Linked DNA regions of Leucothrix mucor DSM 2157. The protein of the gene in region 4 interacts with the protein of the main gene of each other region in a pairwise test. Links are inferred from orthologs where the notes say so. Each region holds a gene or a part of one and is shown on either strand. Other genes may lie near its edges. The genes, in order: ybgC, bioH, plsB and acpP.

Region 1 (7,772 bases), 1.7 Mb from region 4 along the record:
TTGGCTCAGTATCAATTGCACGTGAATTGGTCAAACGCTTAAAAGCGCCATTAGCCAAGGTCAGCACGTATAGCTCAGGGTTACCATCGACAGATAAACTCAAAGCAAGTTGCTGACCATTTGGCGACCAAGACGGAGCACCGTTAATACCACGCCGCGATGAGACCATACGCTTCTCACCGGTAAAAATATTTTGTGTATAGATTGCTGGCGTCCCACGCTCAAATGACACATAAGCAATTTGACTGCCATCGTAAGACCAACTTGGCGACATCACGGGTTTGCGCGATGTTAATACGACTTTCGGATTATAGCCATCGGCATCCGCCACATAGAGTCGATAAACTCGCTGCTCAACTGCTCGACCTTCAACCGTGACGTACACCAAGCGCGTATCAAACGCACCTTTCAATTTAACTAGGTACTCAAATATCTTATCGGCAGCCTTGTGCGCAAGTCTACGCTGATTAGCCAAATTACCTATCCGATAACTGGAGTCTCGTTGACCAGTCACTGTAGAGATAATCTCAATATCCAAACCTGCCTCAGTGCGTCGACCACGGACTAAAAACGCCGCGCCCAACATCTTTAAGCGCGCAGGCTCAACAGCGGCTCCAAATGTTGCCATATTCGTGGCACGACTGGAGCTAACAATCTGAAACCGCCCGCTGCGGTTTAAATCCGCCTCAATAATGGCATGCGCGCCACCCGGCATCGGCGCAATTACGATGGGGATTCCCCGATCGCTGGTTTTTGAAATTCTCAACTCTAAATCTGCCCATGCCGAACCTGCGAAGGCTAGCGTTAACAGCAAAACAAAGCTACGAATCAGGTTATTAATTTTCATAAGTTAATCCATCGTAATCAATAGTGTTCTATCCAGATCATTGCGGCTTGGTGCCGGCAAAGGCTCCGCACGTCTGAAGGCATCTTCGATTGAAGCACAAAAGCCCGGGTCGGAGCATTGAATAAACTGGATGCGCCCTTTCACGAAGCCGCTATAGCTAATCTCTACCCGAATTTTTGCCTGCTGGCCCCGAGAGCCAGGTGGCGGATTCCAGTTGCGTTTAACATGCTGCTCGATCTGTGAGCCCCATTGGCTAGCTGCAACCCGGCGCGCCTGAGCTTGTGCTTGCTCTTGTTGCTGTCTTGCAGCCGCTTCAGCACGTCTACGCTCTTCTGCCTGACGTTGAACCGCTTCAACCCGCTTTCGCTCAGCCTCGGCTTTAGCAACACGATTGGCTTCAGCCTGCTTCAATGCCGCCTCTGCCCGCTTCGCTTCAGCTTCTTGACGACGCTTTTCAGCTAATGCTTGTGCTTTACGCGCTTCGGCTGCTCGCTTAGCTTCCTCTTGTTGGCGCTTCTTTTCAGCAAGCTGCCTAGCTTGTTCTGCTTTCGCCCGACGCTCAGCCTCTTGCTTCTGACGAGCTTCTTCTGCTTTTTTAGCTTCAAACTCAGCACGTCGCTTAGCGATCAATGCCTGATCTGCTTTTTCCTTTTCTAAGCGCTGACGCTCAAGCTCGGCAGCCCGCTGCTGGCGTGCACGCTCTGCTTCCGCTTGCTTGCGCTCTTCCTCAGCAATACGACGCGCTTCAGCGGCTTTCTGCTCCGCAATTCTCGCCTGCTCTTCACGCTGTTGTTTAGCACGAGCGGCTTCAGCCTGACGTTCAGCTTCGGCTTTTTCTTGCGCTAATTTAGCGGCTGCTGCTTCCTCTTCGCGCTTTTTAATGGCCTCAGCACGTGCTTTGGCAGCCGCTAGCTCTTGCTGACGCCTTGCTTCCGCCGCCGCTTCTGCACGTTGTTCGGCTAAACGTTGCTGTTCAGCCTCAGCCTCTGCTTTTTGCTTGGCCTCAACGAGCGCCTTCGCTGCCGCTGCTTTTTCAATTTGTTCTTGGCGCTTTGCCTCTGCGGCTTGCGCTGCTTGTTCTTGCTCCTGACGTGCTTGTGCGGCTTCCTGCTCAGCAGCTTCTGCTTTGTCAGCCTGCTCTTGCCTAAGCACCTCCGCCGCTTGTTCTGCCTGCTCCTGCTCTTGGCGAGCCTCCGCTTCAGCTTGCTCCGCCGCAGCCTGAGCTTCTTCTGCAAGCTGCTTGGATTCAGCTTCCGCGGTTACCCCCTGCTCAGCAGCTTCAACCGGTGTTTCGGCATCTGTTGACTGCTCAACCGGCTCCACGACAGCGGGCAAACTTTCAGGCTGAATAAACAACACATTTACCGGCGTTTTTTCATTTGAGCTAGCGCCAATCTGGTGCCAGTCAAAACTAACCACAAATAGCAAGGCGACCAGCACGTGCAGCAGCACGGCCAGAAAAAATGCAATAGGATGACGGATCAACGCATTCATCATTTGCTTTCTAAAGCGTCCGGATCAGCCATCAGGCCGATATTCTTCGCACCCGCTTGCTGTGCCACAGCCATCGCCTGCATCAGGAAGCCATAAGCCACTTCACGATCAGCACGCAAATAAACGGGACGGTTAGCCTGATTTTGCAGCTCTGTGCCTAATCGCTCGGTCAACACCTCAAGATTCATGCCGTCACTGTCATCAACAAAATATTGACCAGACGCATCGACTGAAATAATCAGTGCAGCATTTCCCGAGTTATTCACCAAAGGCGTGGTTTCTGCATTCGGCAGATTTAATTCAACACCCGTTTGCATCATGGGAGCTGTCACCATAAATATCACCAGCAATACCAACATAACGTCGATATACGGGACAACATTCATATCGGCCATAGAGCGACGACCACGCTGGCTACGACGAGACATACTTAGACTCCAGCCTGCTTGCCATGGCGCTCAAGCAAGGTCGTGAACTCTTCACGGAAGTTTTCATAGTTAGCTGCAACACGATCAACGCCATCACTAAAGCGGTTGTAAGCGATTACCGCAGGAATTGCCGCAAACAAACCCATTGCCGTTGCAATCAAGGCTTCAGCAATACCAGGAGCAACAACCGCTAATGATGCTTGCTGCATCTGACCTAGGGATAAGAAGGAATTCATGATCCCCCAAACCGTTCCAAACAGACCTACATAAGGGCTGGTTGAGCCTACCGTTGCCAGAAATGAAAGATTCTTTTCTAACTTTTCCAACTCACGTGATTCAGCAACTCGCATCGCACGCTGCGCACCAACCACCTGAGGCATGGCACTGTTAGCACGATGCGCACGTTGATATTCGTGGTAGCCACCAAAGAACATCGACTCTAAACCGCTCTTGGCCGCCTTGGCAGACAGATCGTCATACAGCTTATCCAGTGAGATACCGCTCCAGAACCGCTTTTCAAAGCGCTCCTGCTCGCGTCTCGCCCGACTAATCTGACTGGTTTTTACGAAGATAATCATCCACGAGATCAGCGAGACCAATAGCAATAGCCCCATCACCACTTGCACGATGATGCTGGCTTCTAAAATTAATGACAGAATTGAATGATCAAATGACATTCAAAGTTTCCCCTTGGTATTTTTTGAGCGCTGATGTTAGTTAGCGTCTGTGGATAATAAAGACTCCCTGATGACATCAGGAATTCGTTTTGGTTTAAATTTGTCCGTATCAATACACACCAAGCCGACACTAGCTTGTGCGAGTAAATCTACCTCACCGGAACTGCGGCCATGCAACACTTTCTGTTTCATTGTCACACTACTTCCGCCCAGATCTATGACCTCAGCCGTTACCATAAGTTGCTGGTTAAACAGCGCTGGCTTCAAATATTCTACATTTACCGAGCGCACCACAAACAAGGTTTGAGACTCAACCCGCAACTCATCTTGCTCATAGCCTAAATGACGCAACCATTCGGTACGGCAACGCTCAAAAAAATTCAGGTAATTTGCGTGATAAACCACGCCGCCGGCGTCGGTATCTTCATAATAAACACGGACGGGCAGAACAAATAGTTCGGAATTTATCTTAGTTTGTGGCACAACATCTCCAGATTATCATCGTTTAGTGGGGATCACACAGCAGATTTACACTCGTTTACGCTTTACTATCCGGCATAGCCAATGAAAAATGATCCCATGCCATCCGGGTTGCCATTCGCCCACGTGGAGTACGCATTAAGTAGCCCTGCTGGATGAGGTAAGGCTCTAAAACGTCCTCAATAGTTCCCCGCTCCTCTCCGATGGCAGCGGCAATATTATCAATACCAACCGGCCCACCTTCAAACTTTTCTAACACAGCCAATAGCAGTCGCCGATCCATATGATCGAAGCCCTGCTGATCGACGTTTAACATATTCAACGCCAAATCGGCAATCTCTGCGGTAATCCGTCCATCCGCTTTAACTTGGGCATAGTCCCGCACACGCCTAAGCAAGCGATTGGCGATTCGCGGTGTTCCACGCGCGCGCCGAGCCACTTCATAAGCCCCACCTTCATCAATATCCACACCCAAGATGCCTGCGGCGCGTGACACGATGTATTGAAGGTCTGGCACATTGTAGAATTCCAGCCGTTGTACAATACCAAACCGGTCACGTAATGGCGAGGTTAACAGACCAGCGCGCGTAGTCGCTCCGATCAACGTGAATGGTGGTAAGTCCAGTTTGATTGAACGTGCAGCTGGCCCCTCACCAATCATGATATCCAACTGAAAATCTTCCATGGCTGGATAGAGAATTTCTTCAACCACCGGACTTAAACGGTGAATCTCATCAACGAACAGCACATCATGCGGCTCAAGGTTGGTTAGCAACGCCGCTAAATCACCTGCTTTTTCCAAGACAGGGCCGGAGGTTGAGCGTAAATTAGCACCTAATTCGTTGGCAATAATATGAGATAAGGTTGTTTTCCCTAAACCTGGCGGACCGAAAATCAGTACATGATCAAGCGCTTCACCGCGTGCTCTGGCCGCAGGAATAAAGATTTCCATTTGCTCACGCACGACTGGCTGACCAATGTAGTCAGATAGGCGCTGCGGACGGATTTTTTCTTCCGTTATTAGCTCATCCAGTCCGGCAACCGGCGATATGACGCGATCGTCATCCATCACGACAAGGAATCCTTCAAGGCATTACGAATCATTACTTCGACACTCAAGCCCTGCCCCGCTTGACGACTAATCATTCGGCTCGCTTCTGTGGGTTTATAACCGAGCGCCAATAAAGCATTCTCTGCCTCTTCTTCCAAATCAACCGGTAACGGCAAGCGCTCGGTCATTGGTTTAGAGTCTGCAGCTGCATTCGCATCGGCTTTTGGTAAACGGTCACGCATTTCGATAATCAGGCGTTCTGCTGTTTTCTTGCCAACGCCCGGTAAGCGCGTCAGACCAGCCACATCACCAGCGCGCACTCGCTCAGCAAATTCATTTACGGTCATACCGGAAACAATTGCCAAAGCCATCTTAGGGCCAACACCGTTGACTTTTAATAGAGTGCGGAACAATTCACGTTCTACTACCGAACTGAATGCATACAAAATTTGGGCGTCTTCGCGCACGATAAAATGCGTGTGCAGCGTGACTTCCTGATTCAATTCCGGCAGATCATAAAATGTCGTCATTGAGGCTTGCACCTCATAGCCAACACCATGCACATCAACCATTAAATCCGGCGCTTGCCGATAAATCAACTTACCGCGGAGCATTCCAATCATGCAGGTATCTCGTTATTTTTGATTGTAAACTGCATAGGTATCATTTTATGGCAGCCTGTGCAATCTTGCTTTTGTAAGGACCGATGTGCGCATGACTGATGGCAACTGCCAAGGCATCGGAAGTATCAATTTGTAATCGCCCAGATAGGTTTAGTAGGATTTTAACCATATGCTGTACCTGTTCTTTATCTGCATTACCCCGCCCAACGACTGATTGCTTCACTTCGCGAGCGCTATATTCATGCACTACCAAGCCATTAACCACGCCAGCGCAGATTGCCGCGCCACGTGCCTGACCGAGTTTAAGTGCAGAGGAAGGGTTGTTGGATAAGAACACATCCTCAATCGACATTTGTTGAGGCTGGTAGCATTGAATCACTTCAGTAATAGCTTGGTAAATCATCCCCAGCCGTTCAGGAAACGTCTGCTTCCCCATGCGCACACACGTGCTGTAGACGTGCTTGCTGTGTCGGCCATCGCTATCAATCACCCCAATGCCGGTAATGCGTGAACCGGGGTCAATCCCGATGATGCGTATCGTGCTCATTATTATAGTTTAGATCTCTGTTTTATGCTGTTTTCGAGATCATAACATAGCTGAGAGAAGACCGTTATTTTACGTCGCCACTGCTAATTCTGATGGATCCGATTACGCTCCGTTCAGTTTACGTATCCTTGGCAATTAGCATAATGACCACTTACAAGATGATCAATCAACACACAACCGACTGTCCGACGAGCCTTTGTGCATTCAATAAATCGTCGTAGCATGTCTGCTGAGAGTCTTAAAAAATAACTATAAAATGACCTTATAAAATCATGTCTGTAAGCACTGAAATTACACTACCGACAATACTTCAGACGTTTGTCAGCGATGGCAAACTGAAGCGTGACGCCGCTATTAAGGCGATGCGCGACGCGTCTGATCGTAAAAAACCCATTGTTAGTCACTTGCTGGAGCGCCAGCTGGTTGACCCAATGGATATGGCCATCGCGTGTAGTAATCAGTTTGGTATGAGCCTTGTCGACCTGGATGCGATTAATATCAGTATCCAGATGAAGGAGCTTATTCCTGAAGATATGATGCGCAAACTGCAGGCGATACCGTTATTCACGATTGGTAGCGCACTGATTATTGCGGTGGCAGATCCGCATTACAGTTTTGAGCTCGGTGATATCAAAGTCACCACCAAACTGGTTCCTGAGCCAGTGTTGGTTGAATACTCTAAATTACAAAAAATTATTTACGGCTCTGACTCTGGCGATGCCATGACGTCGGGCATGGCGATCACCTCGCAAGCACATAGTCAGGACTTGGTTATCGAAACCAAGGCCTTAGAAAAGAAAGAAGATGAAGAGGACAATGAAGGCGTTGACGTTATCAAGTTCGTTAACGACCTGCTGATTCACGCGATTAAAAAAGGCGTGTCCGATATTCACATTGAGCCTTATGAAAAAATTCTAAGAGTACGCTTTCGAATTGATGGCATTTTGCAGGTGGTGAGCATGCCACCTAAAGGCATCGCCCGAAAAATGACCTCTCGTATTAAGGTCATGGCCGAGCTGAATTCATCAGAGCGCCGAGTACCACAAGATGGACGCATTCACTTACAGGTCAATAAAGACAAATTCATCGATTTTCGTGTTAATACGCTACCAACGCTGTACGGCGAGAAAATCGTTATGCGTATCCTCGATTCAGATACAGCTGCTTTGGGTATCGACAATCTTGGTTTTGACCCAAAACAGAAGGCCGATTTGCTAGCAGCCGTTGCGAAACCAGATGGCATGATGTTGGTTACTGGTCCTACCGGTAGTGGTAAGACAGTAACGCTCTATGCTTGTTTAAACTTACTCAACACCTCAGAAAAGAATATCTCAACCGCAGAAGATCCGGCGGAAATTCAAGTACCTGGCATTAATCAGGTGAACGTAAATGACAAGGTTGGACTTACTTTCTCCAGCGCCTTGAGAGCCTTTCTGCGTCAAGATCCTGACATCATCATGGTCGGTGAGATTCGTGACCTTGAGACTGCAGAGATCTCGATCAAAGCCGCTCAAACCGGCCACTTGGTTTTATCCACACTGCATACCAACAGCGCGCCTGAGACACTGACACGATTGCTCAATATGGGTATTCCGCCGTTTAATATTGCATCGACAGTCCATTTG
Region 2 (8,022 bases), 100 kb from region 4 along the record:
TTATGTATCTGCATCAAGCGCCTTACTTATTTGATGGTAGTGTGCGAAAGAATCTTGAATATGCGCTGCCAAAATACCTATCTCGCCGTGAGCAGCAGGCTAGTTTACGGAGTGTAATGGATTGGGGTGGCTTGCAAGCTTTGGCGGATAATCCCGCAAAGCAATTGTCCGGTGGTGAAAAGCAGCGTTTAGCTTTGGCGCGTGCCCGATTAAGGCAGCCTGAAATTATGCTATTGGATGAGCCAACGGCAAACTTAGATTATAAAGCGCGAGAGCAAACGGTTGATCTGCTAAAGAGTCTGAAGTCATCAGGTGTTTCGCTGCTGATTGCCTGTCACGATCATCATGAGCTGGATGCTTTGGCGGATGGGGTCTATCGACTGGAAAACGGTGCACTCAGGCATACTATGAGTTAAGCCTTTTAAAGTTCCAGCATGAAGCGATCCATTAACTGGCGTGTAGCAAGGCACATATTCTGTATATCAAAAGCAGCGGCCTTGAATGTGCTAATGCGCAAAACTACTCGCATATCAAACACTGACCTTCTTCATTGGCCAATACCGTGCGCTTTGCATCGGTAATCTTTTCGTAATTCGCTGTTAATGTGTCGCAAGTTAGTATGTTGATTGAAGTTTCAACATAATCACTGACATCGCCTAACTGAATTAAGGCGGTGGTGATTGCGCTCTATTCTCAAAATAACGATTTAGCGTAGATATTTGGCGGCTGTTTAAGCCGCCCCGTTTTTCTTTCCAGAAAGCGGTTTACCAGCAGCGTTAAATGTCAGTCTTACTTTGAGCCCAGGTTTATTATCTAGCAACTCAATAGTACCGCTGTGGCGCTCAACTACCGCTTTAACCAAGCTCAGACCTAATCCATTACCGGGCGTGCTACGCGCGCTATCCAAGCGAGTAAAACGCTCAAATACCACCTCACGCTTATCTTCTGGAATTCCTGTTCCAGAATCAGCCACCTCAATAATAAATTGCTTTTTATTGTGCATGGCATTTAATGAAATCGTGCCATTTGGAGGTGTGAACTTTACCGCATTATCGAGCAAATTCGTTAAGGTTTGCGCCAATAGCTGGTGATCGCCCAAGATAAAGGCATTGCCTTTGATATCGCAGGTGAAGTTGATTTCAGATTCTTCAGCAACAATTGAGTACAGCTCTGCAAGCTCATCAATAAACTTGCGAGTATCAATCAATACCCAGTCATGATCGTGCTTGCCAGATTCGGCTTGTGCAATGCTTAGCAGGGCGTTGAAGGTGCGAATAATGTCATCAATATCCTGAATTGCTTCTTGCTGGACTTGCTGGCAGCTTTCTTTGTCCAGATTCTCAATTAGCGAGACTTCCAGGCGATTGCGTAAACGGTTTAGTGGATTACGTAAATCATGCGCTAAGTTGTCCGTTACCTGATGCATGCTCTGCATGAGCTGTTCAATACGCGACAGCATGGTATTTAATACGGTACTTAAGCGGTCGAATTCATCATTTTTAGTAGTGACCTGCATACGCTGGCTAAGGTCGCCATCAATGATTTCACCAGCTGTTTTACGTACGCTGTTAATCCGATGCAACACGCCATAACCAAGCATGGCCCCACCGGCCATGGCCAGTGTAAACATCAGCACAATAAGCGTGATAATAACATTCAGGATGCGGGCAAGCAGTGCCTGACGCTCGAATAAGTCAGTACCGACCAGCATTTGATAGCCATCCGGCAGCAGTGTTAATAGCACGCGGGCAGGTTGGGTAAACTGTTTCTTCTGAGAGTCAGGGGCAGTAATAACGGTATTTAACGGCACCGTAGCAAAAAAGTTATCACCCGGCAGCATCGCTCTTTTTTCAGGCGCAATTTCTTCAATCAAATCACGTTGTTCGCGATTTAACAGTGCGTAAAGGAAGAATTTTGAACGGCCATCGGTATTCAACTGATTCATTTCCTGAGTCAGCGCGTTGATTTTACCGTTGTTATAGAGGCTGAGCAGGGCGTTAGTCTCAGCGCTCAACTGAGAGTCAGTTTGAGCGCGGATTTCTTTAGCTGAGTTCCAATAGATAAAACTAATGGCACCTGTACTAATAAGACTAAATACCAACGCGTAAACCAGAGAGATCCGGAATGCCGTTGTATTGATTAATCTAAGAAGCATGTAGCGAGTATCCCGCGCCTCTTACTGTGTGAAGCAGTGGCATGGAAAAATCGCGGTCGATTTTGCTACGCAGGCGACTGATATGAACATCAATCACGTTAGTTTGTGGGTCGAAATGATAATCCCAAACGTTCTCTAATAGCATGGTGCGGGTCACGACTTCATTAGCGTGGCGCATCAAGTATTCGAGCAGGGTAAATTCGCGAGGTTGCAGGTGAATCACCTGACCGGCACGAGTTACTGAGTGTTTGATTAGATCCATTTGCAAGTCATGTACACGAAGCAGTGTCTGCTCCTGTGCAGGACTAGCGCGGCGGACTAAGGCTTGAAGACGGGCCAATAATTCACTGAAGGCGTATGGCTTGACTAAGTAGTCATCACCGCCGGCTCGTAAACCTTCGACGCGATCATCCACGTCCCCTAGCGCGCTAAGGATCAGGACGGGAGTCTTCATTTTCTGCTCCCGTAAGTCTTTTATGACATCCAGACCGTTCTTCTTCGGCAGCATCCGGTCAATAATCAACACATCATACTGGCCGGTTAAAGCCATATGATAACCATCCTCACCATTGTCTGCATGGTCGGCTACGTGTCCGGATTCCGCTAAGCCCTTTTGAATGAAGCTGGCGGTCTGAGTATCGTCTTCTATTAGTAACATGTGCATAGGCAGAGTATAGGGCAGAGTGAGGAGTGGCGAGTAATTAAGATTTGTTAAGGTGAGATAATTATCATAAACCGATTGAGATAGTTTTGATTAAGTGAGCAGAAGTCGCTGATTTATGGCGGCATTCTGCACACTTGAATTAGTTTTTATCCTTAACAATGTGGCTTTCGGTACCCATGATGATTTTCTGAATATTAGGGATGTGACGCCAGTAAATAAGCGCGGTAATCACTAATAAACCAAAGCCCAAAGCGGCGGATTTGGTGACTAAGTAAAAGTAAAACGGTGCAAATAATGTCGCGATCAACGCAGAGGCGGATGAGATGTTCAGTGCAAATGCTGAAGCCATCCAAGTCACTAATACCGCTAAACCAATAACAGGATTTAAGCCAAGATAAACCCCCATCGCCGTGGCAACGCCTTTACCACCGACAAAGCCATAAAAGACTGGAAATAAGTGACCCATAAAGGCAGCGATGGCAATCAATACTACCCACATATCATCCAAGCCCAGTGCTTTTGCAACGACGACAGGGATCAGTCCTTTGAGTGCATCACCTAGCAAGGTGAATAGTGCGGGAATCTTGCCGCCCAGTCGTAATACGTTAGTGGTTCCCGGATTATTGGAGCCATGCGTACGAGGGTCTGGAAAGCCAAACAGGGACGATGCAAGAATTGCTGTGGAAACAGAGCCCATTAAATAGGCAGCGGCGATCAGCAAAATTGGTAGTATAATATTCATTTTTGAATTCTACCAAAGAGCCGATTGTTTTGAACGCATTTTTTTCAACAAATTCAACACCCTTGATTGCTTTACACGGCTGGGGAATGAATGCTTCGGTATGGCAATCACTGAGCACCTACCTACCTGAAAACCTTGAGTTTCGCTGCCTGGATTTACCAGGTCATGGTCAGACTGAATTGCTGGATAATAATGAGTTTGAGACAGCGGTAGAGTGGCTGGCAGCTCAGTTTGAGGGGCGTTGTCACTTGTTAGGCTGGTCGATGGGGGGATTATTGGCGCAGGCTTTTGCGTTGAAATATCCTGAGCGGATTGCTTCATTGTCGCTAGTGGCCAGTACGCCGTGCTTTGTGCAGCAAGCTGATTGGCAGTGCGGCATGGAGCCTGCGGTTCTGGCGCAGTTTGCTCAAGCGCTAAAGGAAAATCAGAATACGACAATTCGGCGTTTCATTGGATTACAGTTCATGGGAGAATCGGCGACCGCCAAATTGCAGAAGGCTTTACTGCAATCGGTGTTAGCCCGACCTGCCAGTCCTATGGCGCTGGAACGTGGTATTCAATGGCTGCAGGAGGCAGATTACCGCCAATCACTGAGCCGTTTACCGCCATCGCACTGGATGTTTGGCACGCTGGATCGTCTGATTCCCCCAGAGGCGGGAGCTGTAGTTGCTGAGCAGCTAGTGGCTGGGCGAGTAGATTATTTTGAGGGTTGTGGGCATGCGCCTTTCATGACGCAACCACAGCAATTTGCTGAACGCCTGATGGAATTCATTCAGGCTCACACGAGTTAACCGCTATTTTGAGTGCTTTTGATAAACACAAAACACGGCAGAGTTTTGATCGTGCCGCACATCGCTATGATCAATCCGCTGGCTTGCAGCAGCAGGTTGCCGAAACCTTGATGGACCGCCAGTTAGGTTCCAGCCTTAAGCCTTCAGCTATTCTGGATTTAGGTTGTGGTACAGGGCAGGTGGCACATATCTTATGTAAGGCCTACTCCGCAGCGACGATGACGGCTCTGGACTTCTCGCCTAAAATGTTGGATCAGACCGCCAAGCGCCTGATGCAATGCAATTATCACGCTGAACTTGTTTGCGCAGATGCTGAACACTTACCTTTTTCAGCGGCCAGCTTTGATTTAATTGCCTCTAGTCTAATGCTGCAATGGAGTAATGACTTGCAGGCGACATTAAGTGCCTGTCGTGATTGCTTGAAAGAGAATGGCGAAATGGCATTCAGCACGTTTCTCACCGGTACATTGCTTGAAGTGAGAAGTAGCTGGGAGATGGTTGATCAGGAACCTCACACAAGTGACTTTATTGAATTAGAAGCCCTTCATCATACACTTGAGGGCGCAGGCTTTAGTCAGATCGAAATCACCACCGAAACTATCGTCATGCCATACCCCTCTGTGCGTGAAATGATTATGGACATTAAGCGTATCGGTGCGAGTAATGCTCGTGTTGAGCGCGAGCGTGGCTTGACGGGAAAAGCGCGATTTGCTGCATTTGAGCGCGCTTTTGATACATTTCGTAGGTTGGATGGGATATATCCTTGCACTTGGCAGCTGGCCTATGTTTATGTAAAAAAATAATCCATTTATTTTAGGGTTCTTAACAGTTTGTAATGTCAATTGGCCTGATTTTCGTGTAGGTTTTTGAGCTGCATGTTGTTGTATAGTAAAGGCTAAACCTAGTCTCATTTAAAAAAATAATGAGCAAACATCAAATATACTGTTGGTGATTGATAAGAAGTGTTATCTTGTCTGTGTCGCATCTTTCAGTAATATCAAGCCCTTGTGATTACCCGATCACGTTGGTTGATAGTAATATTTCCGATTTTAAAATGGCGTGGAAAGATCATAATGAGTGCACTTGCAATGACTTTGACCATCGGTGTATTCGTTATGCTGATTGTTGTAATTGCGTTTATTTTTACCGCCAAAAGCGGTCAGTATGATGATTTAGATGGATCGGCCCATCGTATTTTGATGGATGACGATGACCCACGTATACCCGGAAATAAAGCAAAACAAACAGCAAAGCATAAGAAGCAAAAAGATGACTGATAATAACTTTTATACCCCCGAGAAGTTCAGTCGCAACACCCCCGACGTTATCTCCATGCCTATGAAATAACACCATGGAATAACACCATTGAATCGCCTGCGGGTAGGCATTCAAATGACAAGCAAAAGGAGATTGTAAGTCATATGTCTGATAGAAGACTTCAAGTGTTTCATGCAGTAGCAAGGATGCTAAGCTTCACTAAAGCAGCCGAAGTTCTACACATGACTCAACCAGCCGTTACGTTTCAAATTCGACAACTCGAAGAGCAATTCGATACCCGACTATTTGATCGTGCCCATAATAAAGTCAGTTTGACGGATGCCGGCCATTTGGTATTTGAATATGCCGAAACCATATTTGAGCAATATTCTGCCATGGATAATGCCATTCGTGAGATGACTGGAAATTTCAATGGCTCACTCACCATTGGCGCCAGTACTACTATTGCAGAGTACATGTTGCCAGCCTTGCTGGGTGACTATAATGCCGAAAACCCTGATGTACGCTTGCGCCTGAGGGTATCCAATACCGAAGGCATTGTATCGATGATTGAAAATAACGTCATCGACCTCGGCGTGGTAGAGGGGCCGATTGCCAATAAAAACCTGCTTGTGGAAGTTTGCCGCTTAGATGATTTAGTGGTCGTTGTACCGCCAGGTCATGAGCTTATCGCCGCATCCACCGGTCAATCTGGTTTGGCGCTCAAAGAGGTAATGAATTATCCTTTTATTTGCCGTGAACAAGGATCAGGGACTCGTGAAGTCATCACTGATTATCTTCAAGAGTGCGGTTTAGAAAAGAATTTACTGAAGAACTGCCTGGAATTGGGTAGTCCTGAGTCCATTAAAGGTGCAATAGAAGCCGGTATGGGGGTTTCTATTTTATCCAGTGTAAGTATTGCAAAGGAGCTGAAATTAGGCACTTTGCACGCTATTCCGCTGAACCCTCCGTTGCAGCGTGAGTTTTCATTTGTCAGACAGCGGCAGAAGTTTAAAGTAAAAGCGATGGATGAGTTGCTGGATTTTGCCCGTAGCTACTGCATTTCAGGAAAGCCGCTGATTCGCATGTAATTTCTGAGCTTGTTCGGGTGACACTCATTCGCTTTACCTGTAAATTACCTGCTCACGGACGAGAAGGATAATTGACAGTGATTGCTGTGAGTCATCGCCCGAATAATACGGAACTACTGTACCGTTGTTTGGACTAAAGGGTGAACACAGATTTCAAGGCAGGGCTGCCGTACAATGTTATTGACGAATTTGAGTTGCTGTTCCAGCAATCCTACGAACTTTCATTACAGAAATAAAATAAATGATTAAACTGATCAATGATTGGTACACGCGTCATTTTTCGGATCCGCAGGTTGCGATTTTGGCGTTCTTATTACTGCTTGGTTTTGCAGTGGTTTTCTTCGCCGGAAACCTGCTGACTCCCTTGTTTGCAGCTGTCATTATTGCCTATTTGCTGGACGGTGCAGTTGAGGGGTTAAAGCGCTTGAGGATTCCGCAATTCATTGCGATGTTACTGACCTTTAGCTCGTTTATGTTGTTTTTGACCGTCGTGATTTTTATTCTGGCACCACTGATGTTTAAGCAAACCACTCAGTTTATGTTGGAAATCCCTCGCATGCTGGCCGAAGGGCAAGGTGTGATCATGATGTTGCCTGAAAAGTATCCCACCATCATTTCGCAAGAGTTCATGGGTGAAATTCTAATCAGCATTAAAGGGCATCTTACTGCTTTGTCTCAGAAGTTTGTGACCTTGTCGGTTGCTTCTGTGGTGGATGTATTTACCTTCCTAGTCTACTTAGTCGTGGTGCCATTACTGGTATTTTTCTTCCTGAAAGATAAATACATGATTTTGTCGTGGTTCCGCAGTTTTCTGCCGCGCGACCGTGCTTTAGTTGCAGCGGTTTGGAGTGAAGTAAACGATAAAATTACTGGCTATGTTCGTGGTAAATTTATGGAGATCCTCGTTATTTGGGTTATCTCTTACATCACCTTCCTGATTTTCGGTTTGAATTACGCCTTGCTGCTGTCTTTTGTGGTGGGTATTTCGGTACTGATCCCGTACGTTGGGGCGATTGCGGTTACTTTGCCGGTAGCCATTGTGGCGTACTTCCAGTGGGGCTACAGCTATGAAACGGTCTATGTGCTGACGGCTTATGCGGTGATTCAATTCCTGGATGGTAATTTATTAGTGCCATTACTGTTCTCTGAAATGGTGAATTTGCATCCTGCGGCAATCATTATGTCAGTACTAGTCTTCGGTGGCCTGTGGGGTATGTGGGGTGTATTCTTTGCGATTCCATTGGCGACACTGGTACATTCGGTGATGAACTCCTGGCCGCGTCGTGCTGTTTAGGCGTTTCGCCATATTGACTGTGGGTTCT
Region 3 (8,196 bases), 770 kb from region 4 along the record:
ATGCTGTCGTTCGGTGGTCATAACGACACACTACGTAATCTTCAAGCTAACGGCGAAGCGAGCTGCTCATTTGCCAATAAAGCGATGATGGATCAGATGAATATGAGTAGTGCCGGCGTAGATGGCTCAGTGAATGAGTTTGAATTAGCGGGTGTTGTCGGTGCTGAGTCGAAGTTGATCAAGCCCATGCGAGTGGCTGATAGCCCGGCGGCTATGGAATGCAAGCTGTGGAAATCGATTGAATTACCGCCACGAGCGGATGGTAGTGCAGGTTATACCACGGTGATTTTAAGCGTTGAAGGTGTTTATATTAATGACGATTATATTGTTGATGGTCGCGTAGATACCGCCGCAATGGAGCCCTTAGCGCGCTTGGGTTATATGGATTATGCGGTAATTAATAAAGACAATATGTTTAGCCTGAACCGCCCGGAAGTGGATGCGGATAAAAAAACGGCAACGCTGAAAAGTGGTCCGTGGAGTGGCAAATACTAATCACTTTTTAGCAGTTGAGAATATCAAGCAGGTAAAAAATAACCTCCGACCAGCGGAGGTTATTTTCAAGCATCTTATTTAATCACGCTTCAAGAAACGGATTAAATCGACCTAAGCCATTAACTTAAGCAATATGCTCCAAAGTGATTTTCAGCATACGACGTACTGGCTCAGCAGCACCCCATAATAACTGATCACCCACGGTAAATGCCGTCAAATACTCAGGGCCCATATTCAACTTACGAATACGGCCAACGGGAATAGTCAGCGTTCCAGAGGTCTTCATTGGAGTCAGATCTTGCAGAGTCGATTCCTTATCATTCGGAACCACTTTTACCCACTCATTGTGACCAGCGATAATGGCTTCGATCTCTTCCAATGGCAGATCTTTCTTCAGCTTAATCGTGAAGGCTTGAGAATGGCAGCGCATAGAACCGATACGCACACACTGGCCATCGACCGGAATGCTATTGGCTTCGGTATTGCCTAAAATCTTGTTGGTTTCAACCAGACCTTTCCACTCTTCTTTAGTCTGACCTTTTTCAACGGCCTTATCGATCCAAGGAATCAAGCTACCCGCAAGTGGAACGCCCCAGTTAGCCTTAGTCAAATCATCCGCATTCATTTTAGCGGTCACTTTGCTGTCGATATCTAAAATCGCAGAATGTGGGTCGGCTAATAAATCGCTAACTTCGGCTTCCAGCTCACCCATTTGAGTCAGCAGTTCGCGCATATTCTTAGCACCGGCACCACTGGCTGCCTGATAGGTCATGGATGAAATCCACTCAACCAAATCTTTTTCAAACAGGCCGCCTAATGCCAGCATCATTAAAGAGACGGTACAGTTACCGCCGATATAGTTCTTAACGCCGCTTTTCAGGCCAGCATCAATTACATCACGGTTAACCGGGTCTAACACGATAATGCTGTGGTTATCCATGCGCAGGGTAGAGGCCGCATCAATCCAGTAGCCATCCCAACGCGCGCGAAGTTTGTTGTAAACCGCGGTCGTGTAGTCGCCACCTTGGCAAGATAAAATAATATCCATCTCAGCCAGCTTGTCGATGTTCATCGCATCTTCAAGAATCGTCGCACCAGTACCGACATCAGGACCCGCCTGACCCGCTTGAGACGTGGTAAAGAAGACCGGTTCAAAGCCTTCAAAATCATTTTCAGAGCGCATACGCTCCATCAGCACTGAACCAACCATGCCACGCCAACCAACAAAACCTACTTTGCGCATTGTAAACTCCTACAAAATGCCGCACTTCTTAAAAGAGGGGCGAATTGTAGCACTTGCGCCGCAAAAACAAAAAACAGAACTTTTAAACGCCGTTATTGGATATTGATAGCCGTACCCGCTAGTCGTGTAGCGGGCACACAATGCTATCGCTTTTCATTAGGCAACTTTCTGAGCCTGCTGTGCTTGTCGTTGTGGCAGCACATCTTTTAATTGATCACGTAATGCACGAATCATGGTTTCAGTGGTTTCCCAGTCAACACAGGCATCGGTCACCGAAACACCGTATTCCAGATCAGCTAAATTCGCCGGAATCTTCTGATTGCCTGCACCAATATTACTTTCAACCATCAGGCCGATGATTGATTGGTTGCCATTCACCACTTGCTCGCCCACATTTTCCAGTACATTGCGCTGGCGGTTGTGGTCTTTTTCAGAGTTTGCATGGCTGCAGTCGATCATAATATTGGGCTTGTGGTTACCTGCCAGTAAAGACTGCTCACACTCTGCAACGCTCGCCGCATCGTAGTTAGCGCCTTTGCTGCCGCCACGTAATACGACGTGTGCATGTTGATTGCCGCGAGTATGAATGACCGACACTTCGCCTTCGTGGTTAATACCTAAGAAGCGGTGGGGTGCAGCCACTGAACTGAGTGCATTCATGGCAACATCTAAGCCGCCATCGGTACCGTTTTTGAAGCCAATTGCTGAGGACAAACCAGAAGCCATTTCACGATGAGTTTGTGACTCAGTGGTACGTGCTCCAATGGCGCTCCAGCTAATCAGATCTTGCAGGAACTGTGGTGAAATCGGGTCAAGCGCTTCTGTAGACGTTGGCATACCCATGTCCGCCAGATCCGTCAGCAGCTTGCGACCAATTTTCAGACCTTCTTCGATTTCGAATGAATTATTGAGGTGTGGATCGTTGATCAGACCTTTCCAGCCAACCGTGGTGCGAGGCTTTTCGAAGTAAACACGCATCACTAAGTAGAGCGTATCGGAGACTTCTTCTGCCAGTGCTTTAAGGCGCTGCGCGTAGTCCATAGCGGCTTCAGTATCGTGAATGGAGCAGGGGCCAACGACCAGAAACATGCGTGGATCAGTCCGGTCCAGTATGTTTTTAATGGTTTGGCGGCCTGCGGCGACGGTTTCCATCGCACGCTCGGTAACAGGAATTTCTTGTTTTAGCTGCACCGGTGTGATTAATCGTTCTGCACTTAACACGTTTAAATCTTCCAAAGTTGTCTTGCTGTTCATTTTAATAATTTCCTCTAGGCCAAAAAAAACCCCGATAGACGCCTGCCTATTGGGGTTCTCAGGTAGGCAGTTTTTAGACCGCCTACAGATGTTTCTACAGCGACCTATTCAGTGAATCCATAAAAATAGCCCAGCCAAGAATAACCCGTCTCGTGAGAGGCAGATTGCGTGGCTGGCTGAATAAATCGTTGTGTGTTTAATGTGTTCATGGCCCCGATAATAACAATAACGAGCGTTCATGCAAGCGAAAACTTTACCGTTGGTAAAAAAAATAATTTCATAATCTTTTGATGATTTCTGTCTGATTGCGATATTAACTAATCGGTAAGGTTATGAAATTAATAACAATCTGCAATCTGCCGGCCATAGCGCTCAGCAACGTTGTATACTTCCTAAACTTTAAAGCGGCATAACAGGGCTCTATGACTATCCGTAAATCCATTAATTACTTAGCCAGAAAATTCCTCTATTTATGGGTGAGAACCGATGTGGTGCCCACTGAATTGAGCGAGTTGGATATCAGGCCGGATCAGCCAATTATCTATGTATTAGAAACCCGTTCATGGTCGAGTTTATTAGTACTGGAAACCGAGTGTGAACGCTTAGGATTGCCATCGCCGCTGAATCCCGTTGGCATTGCTGAGCTGTCAGCCTGGTATTCTGTGTACTCGATTTCACCGCGCCAACCGTTTAAAGCTTGGCTACAAAAACAACCGAAGCGCTCGCGTATGTTGCGTGGGATTGTGGAGTGTTTACGGGATCATCCGGGTAAAGAAATTCAGTTTGTACCGGTCTCGGTGTTTTGGGGGCGACCTGTTTCCAAGCAAGAGCGTTGGTTGCCAGTGGTGTTTGCAGACTCGTGGAATCTGGCCAGCCGTGTGCGCAAATTTTTTACGATATTGGTGCATGGCCGCGATACCTTTGTCAAATACTCCGAGGTGATTCGCTTTAAAGCCGAGCCGGATCATGACGAACTCAGCGATCAAATGATTGATCGTTTGCAGGGTGTATTATCCAAGCGTTTAACCGATGAGCGTGTCGCAACCTTGGGACCGGATATTTCCCACCGCCGGACCTTGGTGCGGGATTTGATTTTAAAGTCGGATGTGCAGGCAGCCATTAAAGCGCGCAGTGCCGAAGATAATCTCACCGAATATCAAGCTACCGTGCAAGCGCGGCGCTATGTGCATGAGATTGTGGCTAACTGCACGCAGATCACCATTCAGCTGATGAATCGTGGTTTGTCATACTTCTGGAATAAGTTTTATTCTGGCATTGAGGTGACGAATAACGCCGAGCTTAAAGAGCTAGCCCGCACCCATGAACTGGTTTATGTGCCGTGCCATCGTAGCCATATCGACTATCTACTGCTGTCGTATGTGATTTATTACGAAGGGTTGGCGATTCCGTATATTGCAGCGGGGCGCAATCTGAATATGCCAGTGATTGGTTCGATTTTGCGTGGTGGTGGCGCGTTCTTTATTCGCCGCAGCTTTAAAGGCAATCAGCTGTATTCCGCAGTGATGTTTGAGTATGTGGCTGAGTTGGTGTCTAAAGGTGTCGCCATTGAATATTTCGTGGAAGGTGGCCGCAGCCGTACCGGACGCTTGCTCAAGCCCAAGCCCGGCATGGTTTCAATGACCGTGCGTGGCTTTTTGAAATATCGCAAAAAGCCAGTTGCCTTTATTCCGGTGTATATCGGCTATGAAAAGCTGCTGGAAACCAAAGCCTATCAGGCAGAGCTATCAGGGGAGGATAAAAAGTCCGAAACCTTTATGAACTCTGTGCGTTCGATGCTGCAGATTCGGGGGAATTTCGGAAAAGTATCGGCTAACTTTGGTGAGCCTATTTTCCTGAATAAGGTGTTGGATGAGCAGCAGGACGATTGGAAAACGGCTGAGTATGATGATGCTAAGCGACCGGAATGGGTGCGTGATTCGGTAGAAACGGTCTCTGACACCATTGCCAGTCGAATCAATCAGGCGGCGACGGTGAATGCGGTGAACTTGATTTCCACTGTATTGCTTGCCACCTCCAAGCAAAGCATGGATGAAGCTGAGTTATTAAAAATGCTGTCGGTCTACCAAGCTTTAATTTCACAGCAGGGCTATTCCAATCGCGTAGTCGTGACGCAGGAAACCGGTGCTGCACAAGTGGCACGAGTAGAAGCCTTAAAAATGCTCAAGCGTCGCCAGCATGAGCTGGGTGATATTCTGTATTTGGATGAAAAACACTCGGTATCGCTCACTTATTATCGCAATAATATTCTGCATTTAATGGCGCTGCCATCCGTGATCGCCTGCTGCTTTATCAATATGCGCAAGCTGCCGGAGCGGGATATTATCAAGCTGATTGTGCTGATTTATCCATTCTTAAAGAGTGAGCTATTTTTAGTGTGGGAAGTTGATGAGCTGCCCACTGCGATCAAAAATATGCTGCAGCTTATGTGTGAGCAGGGTTTATTGGAAAAGGATGCTGACAGTGATAGCTATGAGCGTCGCAGCTTTGGAACACTGGAGTTTGCACAGCTTAATTTACTGGCGCGGGTGATTTCACCGACGCTTGAAGTCTACTACCTGACTCTCGCGTTATTAGCGCAAAGTGGCACTAAAACCATCCCCAAAGCCGAGCTTGAAAAGAAGTGTCAGTTGATGGCGCAGCGAGTGGCGATGATTCATGAGTTGAATTCGCCAGATTATTCAGATAAAAACCTGATTGCCAACTTTATTGATACGCTCATTCACATCGATTACGTGAAAGTGTATGGCACGGAAGATCTTGCGTTTAGTGAAGTGTTTGAGCGCGCAGATCAGCGCATTCGCCTGTTACTTAGTAAAGCCATGCGCGCCAATATTATGCAGATGCTGGAGAGAACTGAGCCAGCAATTCCCCAAGATTCGGATGCCGCTAGCAAACCCTAGTGGCCTTATACTTTTCAGGTTAGTAACGATGAAGACCATATATTCAGATCAACATTTCCAGCAAAGCCCCAAGCTGGAGTTGGCCGGTGGCGAGCTGGTGCCATCTTTTGAAAATCCATCCCGCGCGGAGCATGTATTGGCGCGAGTGAAAGCGGTGGGCTTGGGGGAAATAATTGCCCCTCAAGAGTTTGGAATTCGACCGATTTTAGCGGTGCACGATGCTAACTATATTAGCTTTTTGCAGCTGGCTTGGCAGGAGTGGAAAGCCGCGGGCTATGAGGGGGATATTATCCCGATTTGCTGGCCTGCCGGACAAGCCTCTGACATCGTACCGCGCCATATTAAAGGTAAAGTCGGGCGCTATGCCTTAGGCACTGATACCAATATCACCGCAGGGACTTGGACGGCTGCCTTGGGCGCGGCGCAAACGGCATTAACCGGTGCAGCAATGATCAGTGAAGCCTTTCATGCCTCTGAAAAAATGGGTGCATTCGCCTTAGGCAGACCACCGGGACATCACGCGGCGAAAGCCTTATATGGCGGCTATTGCTTCTTAAATAACGCCGCACTGGCTGCTCAATATTGCCGTGATCAGGGTATTGAAAAGGTAGCGGTTCTGGATGTGGACTTCCATCATGGAAACGGCACACAGGAGATTTTCTATGATCGCGATGATGTGTTTTTTGCCTCGATTCATGGCGACCCGATGGATAGCTTTCCTTACTACTGGGGACATGCCGACGAGTGCGGCGCAGGCCTTGGCGAAGGCTTCAATATAAACATCCTACTGCCTTCCGGAACGGGCTTTGCTGTTTGGCGTGAGGCGTTAAAAAAGAGCTTAGCGGCCATTGATTTCTTTGGCGCGGAAGTGCTGATTGTGTCTTTGGGCGTGGATACCTTTGAGGGTGACCCAATTAGTGCTTTTAAACTCACCACACCAGATTATTTAGTGATGGGCGCAGACATTGCCTCGCTGGGCATCCCTACCTTATTTGTGATGGAAGGTGGCTATAACGTTGAGGAATTAGGCGTGAATATGGTCAATGTATTGCAGGGGTTTGAGGGCGCGATATGAACCAGTCAAATGGGTCACCAATGCTTAACTGGTTAATGCTGCTGGGCTTGATTATGCTCTGGGGCACCTCGTTTATGTTTGTCTCGCTATCGCTGGAGAGTTTCTCGCCGGTCGGTGTGGTGGCCATGCGGGTATCGCTCGGGGCTTTGGTGCTCACCGGCTTTTTATGGGCTAAAGGCTTAAGCTTTCCGCGTGACCTGAAGTCGTGGTCGATCTTCTTATTGTTTGGATTATTAGGTAACTTGCTGCCATTTTCCTTTATCTCCTTTGGCCAGCAAAGTGTGACTTCAGGTATTGCCGGCTTGCTGATGGCGAGTATGCCGCTGGCGACCATGGTATTAGCGCATTATCTGGTACCGGATGAGTCTTTAAATCGATACAAAATACTCGGCTTTAGCTTCGGTATTTTGGGCGTTCTAATTGTGATGTATCCCAGCTTATTGGGTGGCCATAACACCTTATTTGGCATTATTCTCATCCTGTTAGCCAGCCTGAGCTATGCGCTCAATAGCGTATTGGTGCGTCGCTTGCCACGCTTTAATCCAGTGGTGGCGGGAGCAGGGATGCTGATTACTGGCAGCCTGATTATTGTGCCGATCTGGTTGTTTCGCGATATGCCATGGCAGCAGACTTATAGCCAGCAAGCGATCTTATCGTTGATTTGGTTAGGTATCGGGCCAACGGGGATTGCTACCTTATTGTACTTTGCAGTGATTGGTAATGCAGGCCCCACATTCTTATCGAATATCAATTATGTGGTGCCCGTGGTGGCGTATTTCACTGGTGCGCTCATGCTGCATGAGATGATTGAATGGCAGAGTCTGGCAGCGTTGGGATTGATTATTTCAGGTATCGCCATTACCCGCTATATGCCTAAATCCAGACAAGCGATCTGAGAGCAATACACCGTAGAAAATCAGTTATTGAGGGAGCCGTATTATGAAAATTCGACAGTATCAGGCTGGGGAAGAGCGCATTCTGTGGTCGCTTTTTTATAATACGGTCCACACGGTAAATGCCAGAGATTACTCGCAAGCGCAGCTTGATGCCTGGGGCTATGCCGAGTTGGATGAAGCCATTTGGCAGCAGAAAATTGAATCTATTAATCCCGTTGTCGTGTTAATTGATGACACGATTGTGGCGTACTCAGATGTGCAGGAGAGTGGTTATGTGGATCACTTTTTCTGCCATGCAGATTACCAGCGGCA
Region 4 (3,459 bases):
ATTGCCTTCAAAGCGCTCACCCATGCCATAAATAACACTGGGGTCTGTTTGCAGCATCATCCCTATTTTCAAGCGATTTTGAAATACAGCGGCAATCAATGGCCGCTCTTCAGGCACGCCGGTTTCTTTCTCAACGATGGATGCCAGAATCAAGGCCTGATAAGGAGTTTTAAGCGGAATACCGGCTTCACGCTGCTCCCATTCCTTATTAAGGAATGACTTCATTGCCTGATGGCTACGTTTTAAAAACTCAAGATCGGTTGTGCCACGCGGATAGTTATAGGTATCCGGGAAGAACCACCCTTCAGGGCTTTTCTCTTCAGAGCCAATCCGCTGCATAATATTAGCGTAGTCATCATCGGTAAGTGTTTGAACCAAGTTCTCATCGGCTTTAACAGAGGCGACTAAGTCCTTATAAACAAAGCCTTCAATGATACGACTGCTATAGCTGATTGTTTTTCCAGACACAAAATGATCAAGCACATCTTGCGCGCTCATGCCGGGTTTAATAGCAAACTCGCCCGCTTTAATTTTTGTATCTTGTTTGGTGATTTTTGCCAACAGCTGAAACTGCCATGCTGGCTTAACGATGCCTTGCTGCTCCAGATCCCTGGCAACTTGGCGAATACTACTGCCTTTAGCAATCTCAAAACGCTTAGGTGCTGTCTCTGGAACGGTCTGCTTTATGAATTGCTCATACTGCAGATAACCATAGCCACCGGCAGCTAGGGCCGAAAACAACAGAATTATAAATAACCACTTGAATGCTGCTTTCATCACTCACCCTAACTGCCCGTTTAATGGGCTATTATATTTTTTTGAAAATCAATGTGCCGTTCGTCCCACCAAAACCGAAGGAATTGCTCATTGCAATTTCAACTTTGGCATCACGCGCTGTATTTGGAACATAATCCAAATCACACGCTGGATCAGGATCATCCATATTGATGGTTGGTGGTAAAATTTGATCACGGATAGCCAATACACTGAATACCGCTTCGATACCGCCTGCCGCTCCCAGCAAATGACCTGTCATAGACTTAGTCGAGCTGATTGCAACGTTCTTCGCGTGATTACCCATGGCCAATTTCAGCGCCATTGTTTCAGCAACGTCACCTGCAGGTGTGGATGTACCGTGCGCATTGATGTAATCAATATCTTCAGGGTTCAAACCAGCATCTTTCAGAGCGTTACGCATGCAACGTGCTGCGCCTTCGCCATTCTGTGATGGTGAAGTCATGTGGTAAGCATCACTGCTCATACCAAAACCGACTAATTCACAGTAGATTTCTGCGCCACGAGCTTTAGCGTATTCGTACTCTTCAAGTACCAAAATACCAGCACCATCACCCAGTACGAACCCATCACGTCCAGAATCCCATGGACGGCTTGCCGCTTCAGGGTCATCGTTACGAGTTGACAGTGCACGAGCTGCAGCGAAGCCACCGATACCCAATGGCGTTGTAGCCATTTCCGCACCACCTGCCAGCATTACGTCTGCATCGCCATAAGCGATCATGCGCGCTGCATCACCAATACTGTGAGTTGCCGTCGCACAAGCAGAAACCGGAGACATATTATGGTTCTTTAAGCCGTGCATAATCGACAGATTACCGGCAACCATGTTTACAATACTACTTGGTACAAAAAACGGTGAAATCTTACGTGGTCCGCCATTCATGTACGCTTCAAAATTCTTTTCGATGGTACTAATACCACCGATACCAGAACCAACGATCACACCAATGCCTTCGGCATTATCTTCAGTCACAACAATGCCTGAATCGTGCAATGCATCAGTACCAGCGCCAATACCGTAATGGATAAAAGGATCCATTTTGCGTTGGTCTTTAGGTTTAATATATTTGCTCGCGTCAAAATCTGTTACGTTTCCAGCGATTCGCACGCTGAATTCACTCGCATCAAATAAATCGGGGCTGATTTTATTGATACCGCTTTTGCCTTCGGTGATATTTTTCCAAGCTGTTCCGATGGTGGAACCAACCGGAGATACGATACCAAGACCGGTAACTACTACTCGACGTTTAGACACGATGATTTTTCCTTCACTATTTGATGTTACTGACAGGACAACATCAGCAATTAAATAATTTGCGATTCTTTATAGTACAAAGACCGCAGTTTAAGCGGGTTAAACTGCGGTCTCAACGAATCCTGGGTTTAACCCTGATGCGATTTTACGTAATCAATTGCAAGCTGGACTGTTGTAATCTTCTCAGCTTCTTCATCAGGAATTTCGGTACCGAACTCTTCTTCGAGTGCCATAACCAGCTCTACGGTATCCAGTGAATCCGCGCCAAGGTCATCAACGAAAGATGCAGCATTTGTTACTTCTGCTTCGTCAACACCTAACTGTTCTACAACAACATTTTTGACGCGCTGTTCAATATCACTCATGATATTTTGTCCTCAATTAAAAAAAACACAATATGCATACTATTATAATAAAAATCAAGTACACAAGCTATAAAGCAATGGCGGCTTTACGCCATATGCATGCCACCATTAACGTGCAAGGTTTCACCGGTCACGTAGGTGCCCATGTCCGATGCTAAAAACAATACGGCATTCGCAATATCTTCAGGCTTACCCAAACTCCCCAGTGGAATCTGTGATGCCATCGCATTGCGCTGCTCTTCGGCTAAGGCCTTCGTCATATCAGTATCAATGAACCCCGGCGCAACCACATTAACGGTAATACCGCGTGAACCCACTTCGCGAGCTAATGACTTTGAAAAACCAACAATTCCAGCTTTTGCTGCAGCGTAGTTACACTGCCCTGGATTGCCCGTTGCTCCAACTACCGAAGCAATTGAAATAATACGGCCATGTCGTGCTTTCATCATGCCACGCAAGCAAGCCTTGCTAAGGCGGAATACTGAACTTAGATTGGTATTGATAATATCATCCCACTCATCATCCTTCATTCGCATCAGCAAATTATCACGCGTAATCCCTGCATTATTCACTAAAACCTGAATTGGGCCAAACTCTGCGACCGTTTCTTTCATCAGAATTTCAATGGATGCGGAATCTCCTACATTTAACACCTTTCCGCAACCTTTAATGCCATTTTCAGCAAAATAAGCGCTAATAGCTGCAGCACCGCTTTCCGAAGTCGCTGTTCCTACAACAGTAGCGCCTGCTTTACCAAGCTTTTCAGCAATTGCACGTCCAATTCCGCGACTTGCGCCAGTGACTAACACGACATTACCATCCAGTAAGCTGTCAAAATTCATGAATTATTCCTTGGTTGCAGCCAGTGCTTTTTCTAATGAGGCTGTGTCGTTAATGGTCAGGTTACCCAGCTTACGATTGATTCTGCGGTTCAGGCCAAATAATACTTTGCCCGGTCCAAATTCAATTATGGTGTCAGCGCCAGCAGATTCAAGCGCATTAATGGTATCTACCCAGCGGACCGGCTGATACAGCTGATCG

Evidence for each region.
Region 1: the proteins of acpP (region 4) and ybgC interact in binary tests that used the Escherichia coli proteins (3 or more experiments, as listed by UniProt). The link is inferred for Leucothrix mucor DSM 2157 from one-to-one orthologs.
Region 2: the proteins of acpP (region 4) and bioH interact in binary tests that used the Escherichia coli proteins (3 or more experiments, as listed by UniProt). The link is inferred for Leucothrix mucor DSM 2157 from one-to-one orthologs.
Region 3: the proteins of acpP (region 4) and plsB interact in binary tests that used the Escherichia coli proteins (3 or more experiments, as listed by UniProt). The link is inferred for Leucothrix mucor DSM 2157 from one-to-one orthologs.

Annotation. Positions count from the first base shown.
Region 1 is NZ_ATTE01000001.1:152,325-160,096, reverse strand. What follows is about bases 2,207-4,889. They hold ybgC (tol-pal system-associated acyl-CoA thioesterase), read right to left. Parts: upstream 3,930-4,889; coding sequence 3,483-3,929; downstream 2,207-3,482. Other genes in these bases: ruvB (Holliday junction branch migration DNA helicase RuvB), read right to left, coding at 3,985-4,889; tolQ (protein TolQ), read right to left, coding at 2,772-3,446; tolR (protein TolR), read right to left, coding at 2,341-2,769; tolA (cell envelope integrity protein TolA), read right to left, coding at 2,207-2,344. Also shown: Tol-Pal system beta propeller repeat protein TolB, read right to left, coding at 1-847; more of tolA, read right to left, coding at 851-2,206; more of ruvB, read right to left, coding at 4,890-4,995; Holliday junction branch migration protein RuvA, read right to left, coding at 4,995-5,600; crossover junction endodeoxyribonuclease RuvC, read right to left, coding at 5,641-6,147; type IV-A pilus assembly ATPase PilB, read left to right, coding at 6,420-7,772.
Region 2 is NZ_ATTE01000001.1:1,983,923-1,991,944, reverse strand. Bases 2,525-5,457 are described here. They hold bioH (pimeloyl-ACP methyl ester esterase BioH), read left to right. Parts: upstream 2,525-3,563; coding sequence 3,564-4,352; downstream 4,353-5,457. Other genes in these bases: ccoS (cbb3-type cytochrome oxidase assembly protein CcoS), read left to right, coding at 5,426-5,457; bioC (malonyl-ACP O-methyltransferase BioC), read left to right, coding at 4,361-5,155; plsY (glycerol-3-phosphate 1-O-acyltransferase PlsY), read right to left, coding at 2,959-3,561; LEUMU_RS0108850 (response regulator transcription factor), read right to left, coding at 2,525-2,813. Outside these bases: LEUMU_RS25285 (ATP-binding cassette domain-containing protein), read left to right, coding at 1-416; LEUMU_RS25280 (sensor histidine kinase), read right to left, coding at 731-2,155; more of LEUMU_RS0108850, read right to left, coding at 2,145-2,524; more of ccoS, read left to right, coding at 5,458-5,629; LEUMU_RS0108825 (LysR family transcriptional regulator), read left to right, coding at 5,774-6,700; LEUMU_RS0108820 (AI-2E family transporter), read left to right, coding at 6,942-7,994. UniProt on the Escherichia coli protein: The physiological role of BioH is to remove the methyl group introduced by BioC when the pimeloyl moiety is complete. It allows to synthesize pimeloyl-ACP via the fatty acid synthetic pathway through the hydrolysis of the ester bonds of pimeloyl-ACP esters.
Region 3 is NZ_ATTE01000001.1:2,651,300-2,659,495, reverse strand. The notes cover bases 3,057-6,163. They hold plsB (glycerol-3-phosphate 1-O-acyltransferase PlsB), read left to right. Parts: upstream 3,057-3,414; coding sequence 3,415-5,913; downstream 5,914-6,163. Other genes in these bases: LEUMU_RS0111930 (histone deacetylase family protein), read left to right, coding at 5,942-6,163. In the rest of the region: LEUMU_RS0111950 (flavin reductase family protein), read left to right, coding at 1-495; asd (aspartate-semialdehyde dehydrogenase), read right to left, coding at 620-1,738; LEUMU_RS0111940 (3-deoxy-7-phosphoheptulonate synthase), read right to left, coding at 1,895-2,992; more of LEUMU_RS0111930, read left to right, coding at 6,164-6,988; LEUMU_RS0111925 (DMT family transporter), read left to right, coding at 6,985-7,884; LEUMU_RS0111920 (GNAT family N-acetyltransferase), read left to right, coding at 7,928-8,196. UniProt on the Escherichia coli protein: Catalyzes the transfer of an acyl group from acyl-ACP to glycerol-3-phosphate (G3P) to form lysophosphatidic acid (LPA). This enzyme can utilize either acyl-CoA or acyl-ACP as the fatty acyl donor.
Region 4 is NZ_ATTE01000001.1:1,881,544-1,885,002, forward strand. What follows is about bases 801-3,459. They hold acpP (acyl carrier protein), read right to left. Parts: upstream 2,419-3,459; coding sequence 2,182-2,418; downstream 801-2,181. Other genes in these bases: fabF (beta-ketoacyl-ACP synthase II), read right to left, coding at 809-2,053; fabG (3-oxoacyl-ACP reductase FabG), read right to left, coding at 2,505-3,260; fabD (ACP S-malonyltransferase), read right to left, coding at 3,264-3,459. Outside these bases: endolytic transglycosylase MltG, read right to left, coding at 1-777. UniProt on the Escherichia coli protein: Carrier of the growing fatty acid chain in fatty acid biosynthesis.